Regions from separate parts of the Rhodoferax sp. GW821-FHT07F03 genome, predicted to be linked through region 1. Evidence: predicted binding sites of a transcription regulator. Region 1 holds the regulator's gene; the other holds the start of a gene.

The links. The regulator FNR, encoded in region 1, switches genes on or off when oxygen is low (the NO sensors DNR and NnrR bind a similar motif). The targets are predictions, from matches to a motif close to TTGATNNNNATCAA.
Region 2: a site for FNR is predicted at 6,015-6,028, ahead of AC07R0_RS13325 (TraR/DksA family transcriptional regulator). Genes of this name have one in related genera too.

The regions. Positions count from the first base shown of each region.
Region 1 is NZ_JBWKQM010000010.1:163,239-172,867, forward strand. It holds gene AC07R0_RS16835 (heavy metal translocating P-type ATPase) at 1-205, shown strand, start outside; gene ccoS (cbb3-type cytochrome oxidase assembly protein CcoS) at 437-574, shown strand; gene ccoN (cytochrome-c oxidase, cbb3-type subunit I) at 797-2,245, shown strand; gene ccoO (cytochrome-c oxidase, cbb3-type subunit II) at 2,258-2,968, shown strand; gene AC07R0_RS16855 (cbb3-type cytochrome oxidase subunit 3) at 2,984-3,121, shown strand; gene ccoP (cytochrome-c oxidase, cbb3-type subunit III) at 3,140-4,054, shown strand; gene ccoG (cytochrome c oxidase accessory protein CcoG) at 4,064-5,503, shown strand; gene AC07R0_RS16870 (FixH family protein) at 5,525-5,797, shown strand; gene AC07R0_RS16875 (hypothetical protein) at 5,810-6,058, shown strand; gene fnr (fumarate/nitrate reduction transcriptional regulator Fnr) at 6,036-6,755, opposite strand; gene hemN (oxygen-independent coproporphyrinogen III oxidase) at 6,902-8,284, shown strand; gene AC07R0_RS16890 (sulfite exporter TauE/SafE family protein) at 8,287-8,973, shown strand; gene AC07R0_RS16895 (creatininase family protein) at 8,984-9,629, shown strand, end outside.
Region 2 is NZ_JBWKQM010000008.1:29,252-38,880, forward strand. It holds gene AC07R0_RS13300 (hypothetical protein) at 1-597, shown strand, start outside; gene AC07R0_RS13305 (arginase family protein) at 594-1,418, shown strand; gene AC07R0_RS13310 (ABC transporter substrate-binding protein) at 1,415-2,464, shown strand; gene AC07R0_RS13315 (ATP-binding protein) at 2,475-5,015, shown strand; gene AC07R0_RS13320 (hypothetical protein) at 5,216-5,596, opposite strand; gene AC07R0_RS13325 (TraR/DksA family transcriptional regulator) at 5,598-5,966, opposite strand; gene AC07R0_RS13330 (aldo/keto reductase) at 6,222-7,205, shown strand; gene AC07R0_RS13335 (c-type cytochrome) at 7,292-8,671, opposite strand; gene AC07R0_RS13340 (GMC family oxidoreductase) at 8,668-9,629, opposite strand, start outside.

The DNA.
Region 1 (9,629 bases):
TTTGCTGGCCCTGCCGCAGGCATTGCGCACCGCCCGCCGCACGCTGCGTGTGGTGCGGCAAAACCTGGCTTGGGCCGCGGCCTACAACGCGCTGTGCGTGCCGCTGGCCTTGGTGGGCTGGCTGCCCGCCTGGGCGGCGGGCCTGGGCATGGCGCTGAGTTCCCTGCTGGTGGTGCTGAACGCCGCTAGATTGTCCAAAGCATGATGTGTCATTGCTCACCCCCAGGCTACACGCTGCGCGTTTTCGCCAACCCCCTTGCAGGGGGCGAACCCAGTGGCCCGGCGGAGCCGGTTCCACGGGTTCCTGGCTTGAGGTCCGTTGTGCCCGTTGTCGGGTGGCGAGTATTTGCATGATTTACATAAAAAGACCTGCCTGGGCAGGTGTTGTCTGCGCAAGCAGCTATGGAATGCATAGCAAACAAGGTGCGAGACCCTGATGGACATCCTGTACCTGTTGATTCCCTTGTCGGTGGTGCTGGTGCTGGCCATTCTGGGCGGGCTGTGGTGGGCTATTTACCAGGGCCAGTTCGAATCGGTGGAGCAAGAAGGCGAGCGCATTCTGCACAACGACTAGCTTGGCGGCTCCCCCAGGCTTCGCGCGCTTCCCGGAATCGGCCCGTTGGGCCGAGAACGCATGTCGCCACTCCAACCCCCCTTGCAAAGCCGGTTCTGCGGTGTTCTTGAAAGATGCGGGGCGGCTGGTTGCAAGGGCGCTAAGTGACTTTCGGTTGACTTGCATCAAAGTGTGTCCGGCCTGTCGCCGGGACACTGCATGCCATACACAGAAGAGGTGCCCATGGCTATCACGCATTCACAATCCGCAGGACCGGAGGTCTACAGCGACACCGCCGTCCGGCAGTTTTCCATCATGGCCGTCGTGTGGGGTGTGGTGGGCATGACGGTAGGTTTGCTTATCGCATCCCAGCTGGCATGGCCAGACCTTACCAACGGCATTCCCTGGCTCAGCTACGGCCGGATTCGCCCCCTGCACACCAATGCGGTGATCTTTGCCTTTGGCGGTTGCGCACTGATGGCGACCAGCTTCTACGTGGTGCAGCGTACCTGCCAGGTGCGCTTGTTCTGCCCGCCGCTGGCGTCCTTTGTGTTCTGGGGCTGGCAGGCTGTCATTGTGGGCGCGGCCATCAGCCTGCCCCTGGGCTACACCACCGGCAAGGAATACGCCGAGCTGGAATGGCCCATCGACATCCTCATCACCCTGGTGTGGGTGGCTTACGCCATTGTTTTCTTCGGCACCGTGGGTCGGCGCCGCGTGCGCCACATCTACGTGGCCAACTGGTTCTACGGGGCCTTCATCATCGCCGTGGCCTTGCTGCATGTGGTGAACAGCGCCGAGGTGCCTGCGGGCTGGATGAAGTCCTACTCGGCCTATGCCGGTGTGCAAGACGCCATGGTGCAGTGGTGGTATGGCCACAATGCCGTGGGGTTCTTCCTGACGGCCGGCTTCCTGGGCATGATGTACTACTTCATCCCCAAGCAGGCTGAGCGGCCGGTGTACTCGTACCGCCTGTCCATCGTGCACTTTTGGGCGCTGATCTTCACCTATATGTGGGCCGGCCCACACCATTTGCACTACACGGCCTTGCCTGACTGGACCCAGTCGCTGGGCATGGTGTTCTCGCTGATCCTGCTGGCGCCTAGCTGGGGCGGCATGATCAACGGCGTGATGACCTTGTCGGGCGCCTGGCACAAGCTGCGCGACGACCCGATCCTGCGCTTCCTGATCGTGTCACTGTCCTTCTACGGCATGAGTACGTTTGAAGGTCCGATGATGGCCATCAAGACGGTGAACGCCTTGAGCCACTACACCGACTGGACCATTGGCCACGTGCATTCCGGTGCGCTGGGCTGGGTCGGCTTTGTGTCCATGGGCTCTCTGTACTACCTGATCCCGCGTATGTTTGGCGGCAAGAAGATGCACAGCGTGCCGGCCATCGAGCTGCACTTCTGGATGGCCACCATTGGCGTGGTGCTGTACATCGCCGCTATGTGGATTGCCGGTGTGATGCAGGGCCTGATGTGGCGTGCCATCAATGCCGACGGCACCCTGACCTACACCTTTGTGGAAAGCGTGAAGGCCACCTTCCCGTTCTATGTGGTGCGTGTGGCCGGTGGCGTTCTGTACCTGGGCGGCATGCTGGTCATGGCCTGGAATGTGTGGATGACCGCCATCTCCGGACGCTCGCAACTGGTGCCGGTCCCCAACACGTCGGTGGCCCACGCCTGAGGAATACAACCCATGTCTGACAACAACAAACCCGTGCCCTTCTTCTCGCACGAGAAGATCGAGACCAATAACTTCTTGATGATCGTGCTGATCCTGCTGGTGGTCGCCGTGGGCGGCATGGTGGAGATCGTGCCGCTGTTCTTCCAGAAGTCCACCACCGAGCCGGTCACCGGCCTGAAGCCCTACACACCCTTGCAACTGATGGGCCGCGACATCTACCTGCGCGAAGGCTGCTACGGCTGCCATTCGCAGATGATCCGCCCGTTCCGCGCCGAGACACTGCGCTACGGCCACTACTCGGTGGCGGGTGAATTTGTCTACGACCACCCGTTCCAGTGGGGCAGCAAGCGCACCGGCCCGGACCTGCACCGCGTGGGCGGCAAGTACAGCGACGAATGGCATCGCATCCACCTGCACAACCCGCGCGACGTGGTGCCCGAGTCGAACATGCCGGCCTACCCCTGGTTGGAAAAGGCCCTGCTGGACCCGACCGATGTGGCGCCGCGCATGAAGGCCTTGCGCACCGTGGGCGTGCCCTATACCGACGCCGAAATTGCCGGCGCAGCGGCCGAGGTGAAAGACAAGACCGAACAGGAAGCCCTGATCGCCTACCTGCAGGTGCTGGGCCGTGCGCTGTCTGATCAGTTGGCCGCGCAGGCCGCTGCCACGGCGCCCGCTGCTCCAGCGTCCGCCACGCCCGTTACCCCAGTTAACGCACCTTGATACAGAAAGCCCGCTATGGACGTCACCACCTTGCGCATCGCCGCCACGGTTGTCAGCTTCATCACTTTTGTTGGCATTTTGGTCTGGGCTTTTTCCAGCCGCAACAAAGCCCAGTTTGACGAGGCAGCACAACTGCCTTTCCAGCAAGACTGATTCCCAAGAGGATTTTGTATGAGCGATTTCACAAACAATCTCTGGTCGGTATGTATCGCGGCCATCTCGGTCGTCAGCATTGCTGCCTGCCTGCTGCTGCTTTGGATCACGGCCCGTAAAAAAGTGGCCTTCCAGAGTGACAACACCACCGGCCACGTGTGGGACGGCGACCTGCGCGAGATGAACAACCCCTTGCCCCGCTGGTGGGTGGGCTTGTTCATCTTGACCATCGTGTTCTCGATCGGCTACCTGGCCTTTTATCCCGGCCTGGGCGATTTTGCGGGCAAGCTGGGCTGGACCTCGGCCAACGAATACAGCGACGAAGTGAAGACCGCAGATGCGGCGCTGCAGCCCTTGTATGCCGATTTTGTGGCTCTGCCGCCCGAGCAACTGGCGGGTCGCGCGCCCGCCATGGCGATTGGCGAGCGCCTGTTCATGAACAACTGCGCCCAGTGCCACGGCTCGGACGCCCGTGGCAGCAAAGGCTTCCCCAACCTGACCGATGCCGACTGGCTGCACGGTGGTACGCCGGACAAGATCAAGGAAACCATCACCCATGGCCGCATCGGCCAAATGCCCCCGATGGCCGCCGCAGTGGGCACGCCGGACGACGTGAAGAACGTGGCCAACTATGTGCTGAGCCTGTCGGGCAGCCCGCATGACTCGGTGCGCGCCGGTCTGGGCAAGGCCAAGTTTGGTGTCTGCGCGGCCTGCCACGGGGTGGGCGGCAAGGGCAACCAGGCGCTGGGCGCCCCGAATCTGTCGGACGACATCTGGCTGCACGGTTGGGGCGAGGCCGCCATCATGGAGATGGTCAATAAGGGCAAGATCAACCAGATGCCGGCCCAGCAAGGCAAGCTGACCGAGGCCCAGATCCATGTGTTGACGGCTTACATCTGGGGCATGTCCAACAAGCCCGTGGCCAGCAAGTAGGAGCATGGTGTGAACACCGCCGCGCCCCGCAAGACCATTCCCATCGTGCCTGTGCCCGGAGCAGATGCCGATGAGGTGATGGTGTCGCTGTACGCGGCCAGCAAGAAGATCTACCCACGTTCGGTGCAGGGCCTGTTTGCGCGCTGGCGCTGGGCCATGGTGTTGCTGACGCAGCTGGTGTTCTACGGCCTGCCCTGGCTGCAATGGGGCCAGCGCCAGGCGGTACTGTTTGACCTGGAGGCGCGCCGCTTCTACATCTTTTCACTGGTGTTGTACCCGCAGGATTTCATCTACCTGACCGGGCTGCTGGTGGTGTCTGCGCTGTCCCTGTTTCTGTTCACCGCTGTTGCAGGGCGCCTATGGTGTGGCTTTGCCTGCCCGCAGACGGTGTACAGCGAAATCTTCATGTGGATAGAGCGCCATATCGAGGGCGACCGCGCCGCCCGCATGCGCTTGGATGGCGCGCCCATGTCGGCTAACAAGTTGGCCCGCAAGTCGGCCAAGCACGGCGCTTGGCTGTTACTGTCCCTGTGGACCGGTTTTACCTTTGTCTCGTATTTCACACCCACCTATGCGCTGCTGCAGGAGTCCATGAGCGGTAGCTTTGGTTCGTGGGAAGTGTTCTGGGGTCTGTTCTACAGCTTTGCCACCTATGGCAACGCCGGCTTCATGCGCGAGCAGGTCTGCAAATACATGTGCCCCTATGCGCGCTTCCAGAGCGCCATGTTCGACAAGGACACGCTGATCGTCAGCTACGACACCACCCGTGGCGAGCCCCGGGGCTCGCGTTCGCGCAAGGCGGACCCCGCGGCCCTGGGCCTGGGCTCTTGCGTGGACTGCACGCTGTGCGTCCAGGTCTGTCCCACCGGCATCGATATCCGCGAGGGCTTGCAGTACGAATGCATAGGCTGCGCCGCCTGCGTGGATGTGTGCGACGGCGTGATGGACAAGATGGGCTATGCCCCTGGCCTGATCCGCTTTGCCACCCAGAACGGCATGGCCCAGGGCTGGTCGGGCCGGCAGATACTACGGCGTGTGCTGCGGCCTCGGGTACTGGTCTACGGCACGGTGCTGCTGGTGTTGACGCTGGCGCTGCTGGGCAGCCTGTTGACGCGTACCCCGCTGAAGGTGGACGTGGTGCGTGACCGTGCCGCGCTATCGCGCATTGTGTCCGGTGGCCAGCTGGAAAACGTGTACCGCCTGCAGGTCATGAACGCCAGTGAAGTGCCGCAGCGCTACCGCCTTACAGCCCATGGGCTGGGCGGGTTGGTGCTAGCCTCGGACGAATGGGTGGACCTGGAGCCGGTAGCCTCGCGCTGGGTGGCGGTGCGCCTGCATATCCCTTACGGTTCTGTCGAACCGGGCTCTTACCCGGTATTCTTCGATATTCAGACTGCTGATGGAAGCACCAAGGTATCGGAAAAGTCCACGTTCTTTGTTCCCCGCTGACCATAACTCCAGGAGACTGCCATGCCCTCTCATGTATCTGCTACACCGGTGCCGCTGCCATGGTGGCGCTACGGCTATGTCTGGCTGGTGATTTCTGGCCCGCTGGCCGTGGTGGTGGCGGCCTTGGTATCGGGCTGGATCGCCATCCGCCAGCAGGACCCGGTGTTGGCCCAGGACTACTACCGCCAGGGGCTGGAGATCAATAAGACCCTGGCCGCCCAGGGTCCGCTGGCACCGGCCGAGCAGGGGCGCAACCATGCTGCGTCGCCGCCCGGCTCGGTGCGTACCAAGTAGCCGGAGGGCACTATGCAAAGCTTTAGGGTGGTAGGTGTGGTCTGGCCCGCGTTCCTGGGCGCATGCATACTGGAGATGCTGGTGTTTGCGGTGGTCGATCCCTACAGCCTGCAATGGCTGGGGCAGCCGCTGCCTTTGTCACGCCAGGGCGTGTACAGCCTGGCGTTCTTTGCGTTCTGGGCGGTGGCGGTGCTGGTGGGTTGCCTGACGCTGCTGGTGGGCCAGCCGGTGACAGTGCCTAGAGACAGGGCTGAAGATTGACGATGCGCTTGAGCGCTTCGGTGTCCAGGATGCGGATGTGGCGCTGCTTGACCTCGACCACGCCGTCTTCCACAAATTTGGAGAAGGTGCGGCTCACGGTTTCCAGTTTCAGGCCCAGGTAGCTGCCGATTTCCTCGCGCGTCATGCGCAAGATCAGTTCGGACTGCGAAAACCCGCGCGCATGCAGACGCTGCACCAGGTTCAGCAAAAAGGCCGCCAGGCGTTCCTCGGCGCGCATGCTGCCCAGTAGCAGCATCACGCCGTGCTCGCGCACGATTTCGCGGCTCATGATCTTGTGCACATGGCGCTGCAGGGAGTTGACCTCGCGCGAGAGCTCTTCAATGCGGTGGAAGGGCATTTCGCACACTTCGGCATCTTCCAGGGCCACCGCATCGCAGGTGTGGTGGTCGTTGACGATGCCGTCCAGGCCGATGATTTCGCCAGCCATTTGAAAGCCGGTAACCTGGTCGCGGCCATCTTCGGTGGTGACGGTGGTCTTGAAGAAGCCTGTGCGGATGGCGTACAGCGCCTTGAAGGTTTCGCCGTTATGGAACAACGCCGTGCCTCGCAGTACCTTTCGGCGCACTGCTACCAGGTCGTCAATGCGCTCTAGCTCTTCTTTGTTCAGGCCCAAGGGCATGCACAGCTCACGCAGGTTGCAGTTGGAGCAAGCGACTTTGATTGAGGTGGGGACCATGCGCAGAGTATGAACTTGATGGAGATCAATGGAGCTATTTGATGTATCTCATTGTCTCTGGTGCCATCTGCTGCGGTTTTGATCCACGTCAATGAAACAAGCGTGGCTTCGCGGCACATTCCAGTCATGCAACCTGACTGCCCGCCATGACCCGTGTTTTGCCCGAATTGTTACGCCGTTTTGATGTGCCTGGGCCGCGGTACACGTCCTATCCTACCGCCGACAGGTTTGTCGAGGCCTTTACCTGTGAGGACTATGGCCGGGCCCTGCAGCAACGCAATCAGGGGGCGGCAGCACTGAGCCTGCCCCTGTCGCTATATGTGCACATACCGTTTTGCGAGTCGCTTTGCTACTACTGCGCCTGCAACAAGATCATCACCAAGCGGCATGAGCGCGGAGCCGCCTATCTGCGCTATCTGGAGCGCGAAACCGCTCTGCACACCGCCCAGCTGGGCGAGCGGCGCAATGTCAGCCAACTGCACCTGGGCGGCGGCAGCCCTACTTTTTTGAGTGACGACGAGCTGGCCCAGCTGATGGCCATGTTGCGGCGCCATTTCGTGTTGGCCCCCGGCGGCGAATACTCCATCGAGGTGGACCCCCGCACCGTGGATGCCAAACGCCTGCAGGCCTTGGCCACCTTGGGCTTCAACCGGCTCAGCTTTGGGGTACAGGACTTTGATGCCGACGTGCAAAAAGCGGTGCACCGCATCCAGCCCGCGCAGCAAGTGTTCGAGCTGGTGGAGGTGGCCCGCACGCTGGGCTTTGAGTCCATCAATGTGGACCTGATCTACGGCTTGCCGCGGCAGACGCCGGCATCCTTTGCACGCACGCTGGAGCAGGTGGTAGAGCTGCGGCCCGACCGCATTGCCCTGTACGCCTATGCCCATCTGCCCGAGCGCTTCAAGCCCCAACGCCGCATTCTGGGCGCTGAGCTGCCGGCGGCGGCCGACAAGCTGTCCATGCTGTCGCAGGCCTTCGACACCTTTTTGGAAGCCGGCTATGTGTACATCGGCATGGACCACTTCGCCTTGCCCAACGACGCGCTGGCCATCGCCCAGCGCCAGGGCCGGCTGCACCGCAACTTTCAGGGCTACAGCACCCAGCCCGACTGTGACCTGGTCGGCCTGGGCGTGTCGGCCATAGGCCGCATAGGCGCCACCTACAGCCAGAACGCCAAGACCCTGGAGGAGTACTGCGACCGTATCGACCAGGGCCAGCTACCGGTGGTGCGTGGCCTGGCGCTGAACCGTGACGACCTGGTGCGCCGCGCCATCATCATGGGCCTGATGTGCCAGGGCGAGGTGCAGTTCGAATCCATCGAGCTGGCATTTCTGGTGGATTTCAAAAAGACCTTCGCCGCCGAGCTGGCGGCTCTGCAGCCATTGGTGGAGGCCGGCCTGGTGCAGCTGGAAGACAGCGGTATCCGCGTCACGGCCACCGGCTGGTTCCTGGTGCGCGCGGTGGCCATGGTGTTTGACCGCTACCTGCAGGCTGACCGCAATCGCGCCCGCTTCTCAAGAATCATTTGAACATGCAAACGGGCCTGGCCTGGACCGCACTGCTGATGGGCCTGGCCGGCGGTCCGCACTGCGCCGCCATGTGCGGCGCAGCCTGTGGCAGCCTGGGCCGTCTGGCCGGCGCGCAGCGGCCCTGGCTGGGCATGCTGCAGCTGCAGGCCGGGCGCCTGGTGGGCTACAGCCTGGCCGGTGCGCTGGCGGCCTGGGCGGCCGACAACCTGGCCTGGCTGGCTCGCCAGTCAACCGCGCTGCAGCCGCTGTGGACCCTGTTCCATGTGGCCGTGCTGGTCTGGGGCGGGACTTTGCTGGTTTTGGCACGCCAGCCGGTATGGGTAGACGGCATGGGCCGCAAGCTGTGGGCGCGCCTGCGGGCGAGCTCCGGCGGATATGGCTGGGCCTTTGGCGTGGGCGCGGCCTGGGCCTTCATGCCTTGCGGCCTGCTGTATTCGGCCCTGCTGGTGGCGGCCCTGAGCGGCGGGCCACTGGATGGCGCTTTGTGCATGGCCTTGTTTGCCGCAGGCAGCGCCATCACCCTTATAGCCGGCCCCTGGCTGTGGCTGCGCCTGCAGGCCTGGCGCAGCCCAAAGCGCAAGGAGTGGGGCATGCGCGCGGCAGGTGGCGCCCTGATGGCCGTGGCCTTGTGGGCCGTGGTGCACGACATGGATCCGCGTGTGGCCGACTTTTGCCGCAGCCTGTGGTGAAATTCACCGCATGCACGCTAAATCCTATTTCTGGGCCGACCTCAGCACCCGCGACTTCGCGCAGCTGGACCCGGCCCGCACCGTTGCCGTTCTGCCTGTGGCCGCTACCGAGCAGCATGGCCCGCACCTGCCCCTGAGTGTGGACACCACGCTGGTGGATGGCGTGGTGGCGGCGGCGCTGCCGCACCTGCCGGCCGATGCCTCGGTGCTGTTCCTGCCAACCCAGCAGGTTGGCTTCAGCCCCGAGCACCAGCGCTTCCCCGGCACGCTGACTTTGTCGTCCGAAACCGTCATCCGTATTTGGACCGAGCTTGGCGCCTGCGTGGCGCGCAGCGGTGTGAAGAAGTTGCTGATCTTCAACTCGCACGGTGGCCAGGTCAGCCTGATGGACATCGTGGCGCGCACCCTGCGTACCGAGCATGATTTGCTGGTTTATAGCGCCAGTTGGTTCAACTTGCCGCTGGGCGCTGCGAACCAGCTTTTCAGCGCCGAGGAACAGCGCTTCGGCGTACATGCCGGCGACGTGGAAACCTCGATGATGCTGACCCTGCGCCCGCAGTTTGTGGACATGGCGCAGGCGCGCGATTTCAAGTCCAGCTCGCAAGACCGGGCTGCCAAGTACCCCATTCTGGGCAACGGCAAAAGCGCCAAGCTGG
Region 2 (9,629 bases), on a different contig from region 1:
GTTTTGCTTTTTAAAACTCCACCGGATGTTTACCGAATCGGAATGTATGAGGATATTTTTCCGAATGCCATCGTTAAATATATTCACTTGACGCGTGGGTATGCGCAGTCTGTCAATGGTTTAATGGATGGTTGGTTGTCTCCTGTGGGGTTTTTTTCCCATGACTTAAGAAAATATGGGCTAAGTTTAAATATCGAAGGTTACTCTGATTGCGTTCCGTTTGGAAAATCGTGGTGGAAGTTTGATTTGCCACCGAATTGGAGAGATTTCCAAAATGAAAAATTGGAGAATGTTTGCCTTAATCAATGGTTGTCTTCACACCAAGCTATTATTTCTAGTGGTGTAGATGCTCTTCGGGTTGCTTTTGAGGATTTTTTGATGACACCACTTGCGGTGGTTAAAAGAATTGAAAAATACTTAGGGTTGCATGAAATGGAGGTCCTAAATGATCTCCCTGTTTTAATGGCAACCGAGACTCCAGCACTGAAGCGATGGAGAAAAAGGAATGATTTGCTGCTTACGCTAGGTCGCCGAGAAGAGGTTGCTAGCATGATGGGTTTGTTGGGTTATGAGATGAACTCGGAAACCTGGTTATGAACAATCATTTGATTGTTCCGTTCTTAATGGGGCAAAGACGTGATGGTCTTTGTCGTCTTCGAGAGTTAGACGATCATGTTTGGGACGTGCTTGCTGTTTCTGAACTGGACAAAGTAAGTATTGATGATCCAGATGAAAAGCTACGAAGAATGGGTGGGATTTATCGTGTGCTATCAAATAAAGTGAAAGAATTGGCAAGCATGGGTTTGCGTCCCATTAGCGTTGCTGGAGATTGTGTTTCTACATTGGGTGTTTTAAGCGGCTTGCAAAAGGCTGGAAAAACACCAGATCGTATTCTTTGGTTGGATGCCCATGGTGATTTTCATACTTGGGAGACATCGATCACAAAATATATTGGAGGCATGCCACTGGCTATGTTGGTTGGTCGAATTGAGCACGGTGGTTCCCATTATAAGGCCTTAAATTCGATGTTTGCGGATATCGGCTTTACCCCTTATGCTGAAAATAAAATCATATTATCAGATGCCCGCGATCTTGATGCTTCTGAAAAAGATGCATTGCACAATTCTGAAATTACTGTTTGTGGTATTTCGGAGGTTCTCAAGAATTTTAATTCCGATGAAAGCCTATATATTCATTGGGATACCGATGTGGTGGATGCAGAGGCGGAAACTCCTGCTCTAAAGTATCATGTGAAAAATGGCCCAACGTATTCAGAGATTGAGGCTCTTTTTAAAACTCTTTCTTTTGCAAATATTGTTGCAGTCTCCGTGTCTGCCTGGCATGAAGAAAAGGATGTCGGAAATAAGGCGGCAATCGCCTGTTTAAAGGTTATAAATGCTTTGAGGGCACCTCGATGATGAAAGAGATACAGACACCTGGTATGCGAAAAGCCTCCATATTTATGCTGGTGGGCGGAGTTAGTTTGTTGTTGGCCGTGTTGTTTGGGGTTTTTATTTGGTTCAAATATGCATCTCTGGTGTCAGCGAATTTGCAGTCCGAGCAAGTTGTTTTGGCCGTGAATACTGAATATGTGGGTAGTTGTTCCGTCATTGTTGCCCAGGAAGAGGGTTTTTTTAAAAATGAAGGACTTCAGGTTTCAATTAAACCTTATACCAGTGGAAAAGCTGCCATGGCAGCGATTACTCAAAAGAATGCTGATTTAGGTACGGTTGCCGATATTCCTGTAATGTTTGCTGGTTTGGATGCAACCCCAATTTCTGTAATTGCAACAATTTTTTCGGGAGAAAAAGACCATGGAATTGTTGGCAGAAAAGACAGAGGAATCAATGTGCCTAGCAATCTAAAAGGGAAAAATGTTGGTGTTCCTCTAGGTACATCGGCTCACTTTACTTTGGACGCATTTCTTAATCGGCAAAAATTGCTGGCAACTGAAGTGACAGTGCATAACTATAAGCCGGAGGAATTGCCTGCTGCACTTGCAGAAGGAAAGGTGGATGCAGTTGCTATATGGGAACCATATTTAGGCAATGCGATGGAGAAACTTGGAAATAATGGTGTTGTTTTTTATGGTCAGGATGTATATGAAAGCATCTATAACATGGTTGGAACGCAGAACTATGTTTCGCAGCATCCTGAAACTGTAAAGAAGGTTTTAGGTGCATTGATTCATGCAGCAAAAATATGCAACAATAATCCAGAGGTCGCTCAGAAAATTGTCTCTAAGGCTACAAAAATTCAAATTGAAAAACTGAGGGCTGATTGGTCGTCATATCAGTTTGATATTGTTTTGGATCAAGGATTGATATTGGCCTTGGAGGATGAGGCTCGTTGGGCCATAAAGAAAAAAATGACCGATAAACTGAAGGTGCCAAATTATTTGAATAATATGTATATTGGTGGATTGGAATTCGTCAACCCATCCGCCGTGACAGTTATTCATTGAGAGTTTTACCGTGAAAATCTCTACACGACTAAAACTTATTGAGCTATTTTGTGGGGTAGTGGTCGCCATCATTGTGGGCGTTTTACTATTTACAACTTCACAAATGAAGAGGGAGCTTGTAAAAAATGAGCAAGCCGGTGAGGTTTTACGTGCAGTTACCGCTCTCCGATATCTTTCGATGGAATATGAGCTTCACCATGAAGAGCGTGCACAGGAACAATGGCAATTGAAGTCTGCTTCTTTTTCCAAATTTCTTGCGGAAACGATGGGCTCAAATGATTTAGACGATGCAGAAATTATTGGAGATCTTCGACGCAACCAAGAAGACGTTGGAAGATTGTTCGGTTTATTAGTGGCGAATCGCCATGAACTCGAAAACGATCAGGGTCGAAGAGAAATACTTGAGGAGTTGGAGTCCAGATTGTCTGGACAGATATCAAACAAAACCCAAGCCATGATTTCTGACGCTTTGGTTTTGTCGGAGCGTAGTCGCAATGCTGTGCTTGATGCGCAACACAGAGCGAATGTTACGGTGATTGCGTTTGGCCTGTTGGTTGTGCTGGCTATTGCTTTTACTATCTTTATCACGTTGAGAAGCGTAACGCGACCGCTCGAGAGACTTCGTGAAGGCACGAAGGTGGTTGGTGAAGGTAATCTTGATTTTGTCTTAGGCGCGGCTTCGCAAGATGAAATTGGCGAACTCGCTCGTGCGTTTGACGGCATGACGGAAAAATTGAAGTTAACCACCGTTTCACGAGATGAACTGCTCAACGCCAATGAGACGCTCGCATCTGAAATTCTGGTTCGTCAACAGGCTGAGCAAAAGGCACATGCGCAACTTGAGCGGTTGAATCTGCTGCATCAGATTACCCGTTCTACGGGCGCACGCCAAGATTTACGAAGTATCTTTCAGGTGGTTATCCGTAGCCTGGAGGACCAACTGCCGATGGATTTTGTCTGCCTCTGCGTATACGACCAACCACAAAATGTGCTGATCGTTACCTGTGTGGGACTGCGCAGCGAAGCGCTGATGCATCAACTCTCTTTGGAGGAGAACGCCCGCATTTCCATAGACACGAATGGCCTATCCCTGTGCATGAAAGGGCAACTGGTATACGAGGGTGATATCAGTGGAGTAGATTTTCCTTTTCCACAACGTCTAGCCAAAGGTGGTTTGCGCGCATTGGTGATGGCTCCGCTGCTGGTGGAAAGTACGGTGTTTGGTGTCTTGGTCGTTGCGCGACAACAGCCGAACAGTTTTAGTAGTGGTGAGTGTGAATTCCTCCGGCAATTGTGTGAGCACGTTGCGCTCGCTGCCAACCAAGCGCAGTTGTATACCGCTTTGCAGCAAGCCTATGACGATCTACGTCAGACGCAGCAATCGGTGATGCAGCAAGAACGGTTGCGTGCGCTGGGTCAAATGGCCAGTGGGATTGCGCACGATATCAATAATGCTATTTCTCCAATCGCGCTATACACGGAGTTGCTGCTGGAAACTGAGCCCAACCTGAGCAACCGTGGCCGCAACCATTTGGAGGTGATCCAGCGGGCCATTGACGATGTGGCCGCAACGGTCGCTCGGATGAGGGAGTTTTATCGGCAACGTGAAACGCAGCTAACTTTGAGTCCGGTAAATGCCAATCTCCTGATCCAGCAGGTGGCCGACCTGACGCGAGCGCGCTGGAGCGATATGCCACAGCAACGGGGTGTTGTGATTGAGCTGCGGACCGAACTTGACCCTGATCTTCCTTTCTTTATGGGAGTCGAGGGTGAAATACGGGAGGCATTGACGAATCTTATTTTCAATGCGGTCGATGCAATGCCTGATGGTGGCACGCTGACACTTCGCACCAGGGTTGCGGGGGTTGAGGACCGGGATAGGCAGATCGTCTCAAGACATGTGTTTATCGAAGTGAGCGATTCTGGGATCGGGATGGATGAGGACACGCGTAAACGTTGCTTGGAACCATTTTTCACGACAAAAGGAGAGCGTGGAACAGGATTGGGGCTGGCAATGGTCTATGGCATGGTGGAGCGGCACAGCGCCAGCGTCGAATTGGAGTCGAAATTGGCCGTCGGGACAACGGTGCGTTTGGGCTTTCTTGTTCCTTCAGATGTTGCAGAAACTGCATCTCATGCCGACGAAAAGAGTGCGCCGTCACATTTGCGGATACTGATCGTGGACGACGACCCTTTGGTGCTGAGATCGCTGCGCGATATTTTGGCGTTTGATGGGCATACGGTGGTTTCTGCTGATGGTGGTCAAGCCGGCATTAATACGTTCCATAGTGCACAGGAGCAGGGCGAGTCATTCGCGATTGTGATTACGGACCTTGGAATGCCTTATGTAGATGGGCATAAGGTCGCTACTGCCATCAAATATTTGTCGCCGTCAACGCCCGTGATATTGCTGACGGGTTGGGGGCAGCGATTGGTTTCTGACGGCGTTGGACCCGCGAACGTGGACTGTGTGCTGAGCAAGCCGCCCAGGCTCAGGGAGCTGCGCGGAGCGCTGATCAAACTTGTTCCCACCAGCAACAGCACACTTTGATGGAGTTGAGTGTTTACCGGGTTGAATTCCAGCCGCTGGTGAATTAGCCAATATTCATCAAGTTGCTAAGGCTTGCCCATGGTGCCCCGTTGGGCATGGCTGCACTGCCGTAGATTATGTTGGCGCTGCCCACGTCGGAAGCGGGTCGGTATGACTTACCCGCTCCCAGCCCCGGAGGGGGCGTGGCAGTTCACCCCGCTTCACCCTGCAGTAGGCACACCGTCCATCAGGTTGTGTTTGTCAAACGCCTTGCGGGCCAGGGCAACCAGCTGCTTGTCCGTGGGATGGTCCACTATCTCATAGCCGATGATGTGCTGCGCGGTTGCGGGCTTGTGTTTGTCGGCATAGTGGCGAAAGTCGGCGATGGAGGTATGTGAGCCGGTGACCAGCACCTGGCTGATGCCGTCCAGCACATCGCATACATGGCCAAAGAACTCGTGCTGTGAGCGCACGGCGCTGCCGTGCTGGGCGGTGTCGTAGCTATGGGAGTGGAGCTTTTGCGGCAGCACTTGCTCGGCATCGAACTGGATGACCTGGGCGGATTGGTGGTCGGTCCAGACTACGGCGTGGAATAGTGGCATGTCAGAGTTTCCTTTCAAAAATGGAGGCACAGGCCACGCAGCGCAGGGCTTCGGGCTCAATCATCAAACGTGCAAACGGGATGGGTTGTGCGCAGTCCACGCAGATGCCAAAGCTGTCGTCCTGTAGGTGCTGCTGGGCACGCTGCACGGCAACCAGTTCAGCCGAGTCCATATCGGACAAAGCGGCTTCGACCTCGCGGTCGTTTGCGTTGGCCGGGTAGGCGCTGCTGTTTTGTGGGCGCTCTGCCAGCGTTGGGGCCAATGCGGCCAGATCTTGCCGGTGGTCGGCCAATTCACCCTCCAGCGCACGGCGGCGTTCTTGCAATACGCGGTTCAGGGTGGCCCGTTGTTCCGGGGTGAGGTGTTGCATGGTGGGACTCCTTGGACCTGATGGTCCTCCTATGCACCTGGGGCCACACTGATGCAGATCAAGGCATGGCGAAAGAGCCACAGGCTCCAGCCGTGCGCGGAGGCGCCTGGCGGCATCGGCTGTTTGCTATCTAAAGCGTAGCTGGATGCGTAGTGTTTGCCAGCGTTAACCAGGCTTTAGGGTCTATTGTTGAAGCGTCGCACTAAATGGCCCAAGGTGCGATACTTGCCGCCCGAACCAACAAGGAGACCCATCTTGCAATACCGTCCTCTCGGCCGCACTGGCTGGAATATTTCGACCGTCAGCTTCGGCGCATGGGCCATTGGCGGCACCTGGGGCGATGTGGATGACGCAGAGTCCATGGGCGCGCTGCACAAAGCGCTGGATATGGGCGTGAACTTCTTCGACAGCGCCGACGTATACGGCGATGGCCGCAGCGAACGGCTGCTGGCCCAGCTCAAGCGCGAGCGTAGCGAACCCTTCTACATTGCCACCAAGGCGGGGCGCCGCCTGAGCCCGCATGTGGCGGCTGGTTACAACCGCGAAAACCTGACCGCCTTTGTCGAGCGCAGCCTGGTGAATCTGAACACCGAGGCGCTGGACCTGCTGCAACTGCACTGCCCGCCAACCGAGGTGTTCTACATGCCCGAAGTGTTTGGCGTGCTGGACGACCTGGTGAAGGCAGGCAAGTTGCGCCACTACGGCGTGAGTGTGGAGAAGGTGGAGGAGGCGCTGAAGGCGATTGAATTCCCCGGCGTGCAGTCGGTGCAGATCATCTACAACATCTTCCGCCAGCGCCCGGCCGAGCTGTTGTTCGAACAAACGCAAAAGCGCGGCGTGGGCATTCTCGCGCGGCTGCCGCTGTCCAGTGGTCTGCTGAGTGGCAAGCTGACCAAGGACAGCACTTTCGCCGCGGACGACCACCGCCAGTTCAACCGCGAGGGCGCGGCCTTCGACAAAGGTGAAACCTTCTCTGGGCTGGATTACAACGTAGGCCTGCAAGCCGTGGACGCGCTGCGACCCCTGGTGCCCGCGGGCCAGAGCATGCCGCAGATGGCGCTGCGCTGGATACAGATGCACCCGGCGGTGACCTGCTCCATCCCCGGTGGCAAGCGCGCTATCCAGGTGGCCGACAACGTGGCCGCCGCCGACTTGCCGCCGCTGACCGACGGCACCATGCAGGCCATCGCGGGTGTGTATGAGCGCTTTGCCAAACCGCTGGTGCACCAGCGCTGGTAAGCATTGGCGCGGTTAACGCATGCTATTGAAAAAGTAGCTGCTGGCGCAGGTGCTACCTGCGCTAGAGCCCGATTTCCTTTGAATGGCTAAGGCACAGCGTTGCTGGCTGCCGGGCGCGGCGCCAAGGTGTCCGGCCGGCCCGGCGCAGACGTGGCCACGGTCGCGGCTTGCACGGGCGGCGATGTCTTGCGCAGGGCCGCCACCTGGCGCGCTGTGGCCGCACCACCCTGGTTGCCCCAACTGGTCTGGATGAAGCTGACGACGTCGGCGATGTCGGCGTCGCTGAGCAACCCGGCGTATGGCGCCATGGTGAAGGCCGAGGGCGCGGTCTGCGTGGCGGGCATGGCGCTGCCGGACAGCACGATCTTGATGCTGCTTGATGCGTCTGCGGTCTGTAGCAGCGCATTGCCGGCCAGCGCCGGGAAGGTTTTGGCAGCACCCTGGCCATCGGATCGGTGGCAGCCGGCGCAGCGGTCCAGGTAGATTTGTGCGCCGCGGCTGTTCACCACGCCGTTGTGCAGCTCCTGCGCCACGCGCGGGTCGGCTACATACGCTGCTGGCGCGGGTGCGCTGGTGGGCAAGGACTTCAGGTAGAGCGCGATGCTGGTCAGGTCGGCGTCGGTCAGGTGCTGGGTGGAATGCGCCACCACGTCATTCATGCCACCAAACGAGGCGCTGCGCTGGTTGCGTCCGGTTTTCAAAAAATCCACGATGTCACGCCCGCTCCAGCTTGCAAGGCCGCCGCCGTGGCTGTTGCGCAGGGACGGTGGGACCCAGCCGTCAACCGCGCCGCCGCCGGCCAGGTAGATGCTGTTGCCGGTATCACTCAGAGCCTTTTCCTGAAAGGCCACGCCGCGCGCCGTGTGGCAGGCGCCACAGTGGCCCAGGCCCTGCACCAGATAGGCGCCGCGCAGCAGATTCGGCTGCGGGCTTTGCGGCACGCTCATGGGGGCCGGCTGTGGCGCAAACACCATGCGCCACAGTGCCAGCGGGAAGCGCATCGATAGAGGCCAGGGAATGTCGGCCTTTTTATTCGGCGTGGGGTCGGGCTGCACGCCATGCATGAAATAGGCGTACAGCGCCTGCAGATCGTCTTCGCCCAGGCGCGAGAAAGACGGGTAGGGCATGGCCGGGTAGACGGTGTAGCCGGCCTTGGTGACGCCGGTGCGCATCAGCTTGGCGAAGTCTTCATAGCTCCAGTCGCCGATGCCGGCGGTTTTGTCGGGTGTGATGTTGGTGGAGTAGATGGCACCCACCGGCGTAGACATGGGCAGGCCGCCGGCAAATGGCTTGTCCGGTGTGGCGCTGTGGCAGGCGATGCAGTCACCGGCGCGGGCCAGGTAGGCGCCCTTGGCTAGCAGTTGGGCATCGACAGGGGCCGCGGCCTGCGCTGCGCCGGCGCAGAGTGCCAAAGCCAGTGCGGCAGCAAGTAGCAGGGTGGGGCGCTGGGTGGGGCGGGCCATCATGCATCTACCAGGGGGCGAGGGTCTTTCAGGTACTGTTCACGTATCGCCTTGGCGGCCCAGTAGGTCAGTGCGGTGGCCAGGCCGGTCGGGTTGTAACCTATGCCGATGGGGAACACACCAGAGCCGACGGCAAACACATTCGGCACGTCCCAGCTTTGCAGATAGCGGTTCAGCACGCTGGTGCTGCGGTCTTCGCCCATGGCCACACCACCGGCCCAGTGCGTGGTCTGGTAGGCGCGCAGGTCCAGGTGGTCGCCAAAATTCTTCTGGCTAACCTTGATGGATTGCGGGTTCATGGCCTTGGCCACTTTCAGCATCTCGCCGGTGACGTAGCGGCTCATCTTGATGTCGTTGTCTTTCCAGTCGAAGGTGAAGCGCATCAGCGCCTGGCCGTAGTGGTCGGTGTAGGTCGGGTCCAGATCGACATAGCAGTCGCGGTAGACCATGTTGGCGCCGTGCACGTCGAACGACACGGTGTTCAGGTAGTTGTCTTTCACCGCGCGCTTCCAACCCGCCCCCCAGTTTGGCGTGCCCGTGGGTACCGGTATGCCGCCTATCGGTTTCACACCGGCCGGGTTGCACCAGGCCGGCGCGCCGCCCACAAAGCCCAGCGGGCCGTGGTCGAAGTTGTCGGCGTTGTAGTCGTCCACCGCCACACCGGTGCCGCCGGCGCCGATAAAGGGGTTGGTGTTGGTGCCGGGTGGGAAGAACATCTGCACCGTGGACATCATCTGGTAGGCGATGTTGCGGCCCACCACGCCTTCGCCACTCACAGGGTCATAGGGCTTGCCAATACCAGACAGCAAAAACAGCCGCGCGTTGTTATAGGCAAAGGTGCTGGCGATTACCAGGTCGGCGGGTTGCTCGAAGCTCTTGCCGGTGGCGTCCACATAGGTGACGCCGGTAGCGCGCTTGCCGCTGGCGTCGAGGTTGATGCGCAGCACATTCGCGTCGGCAC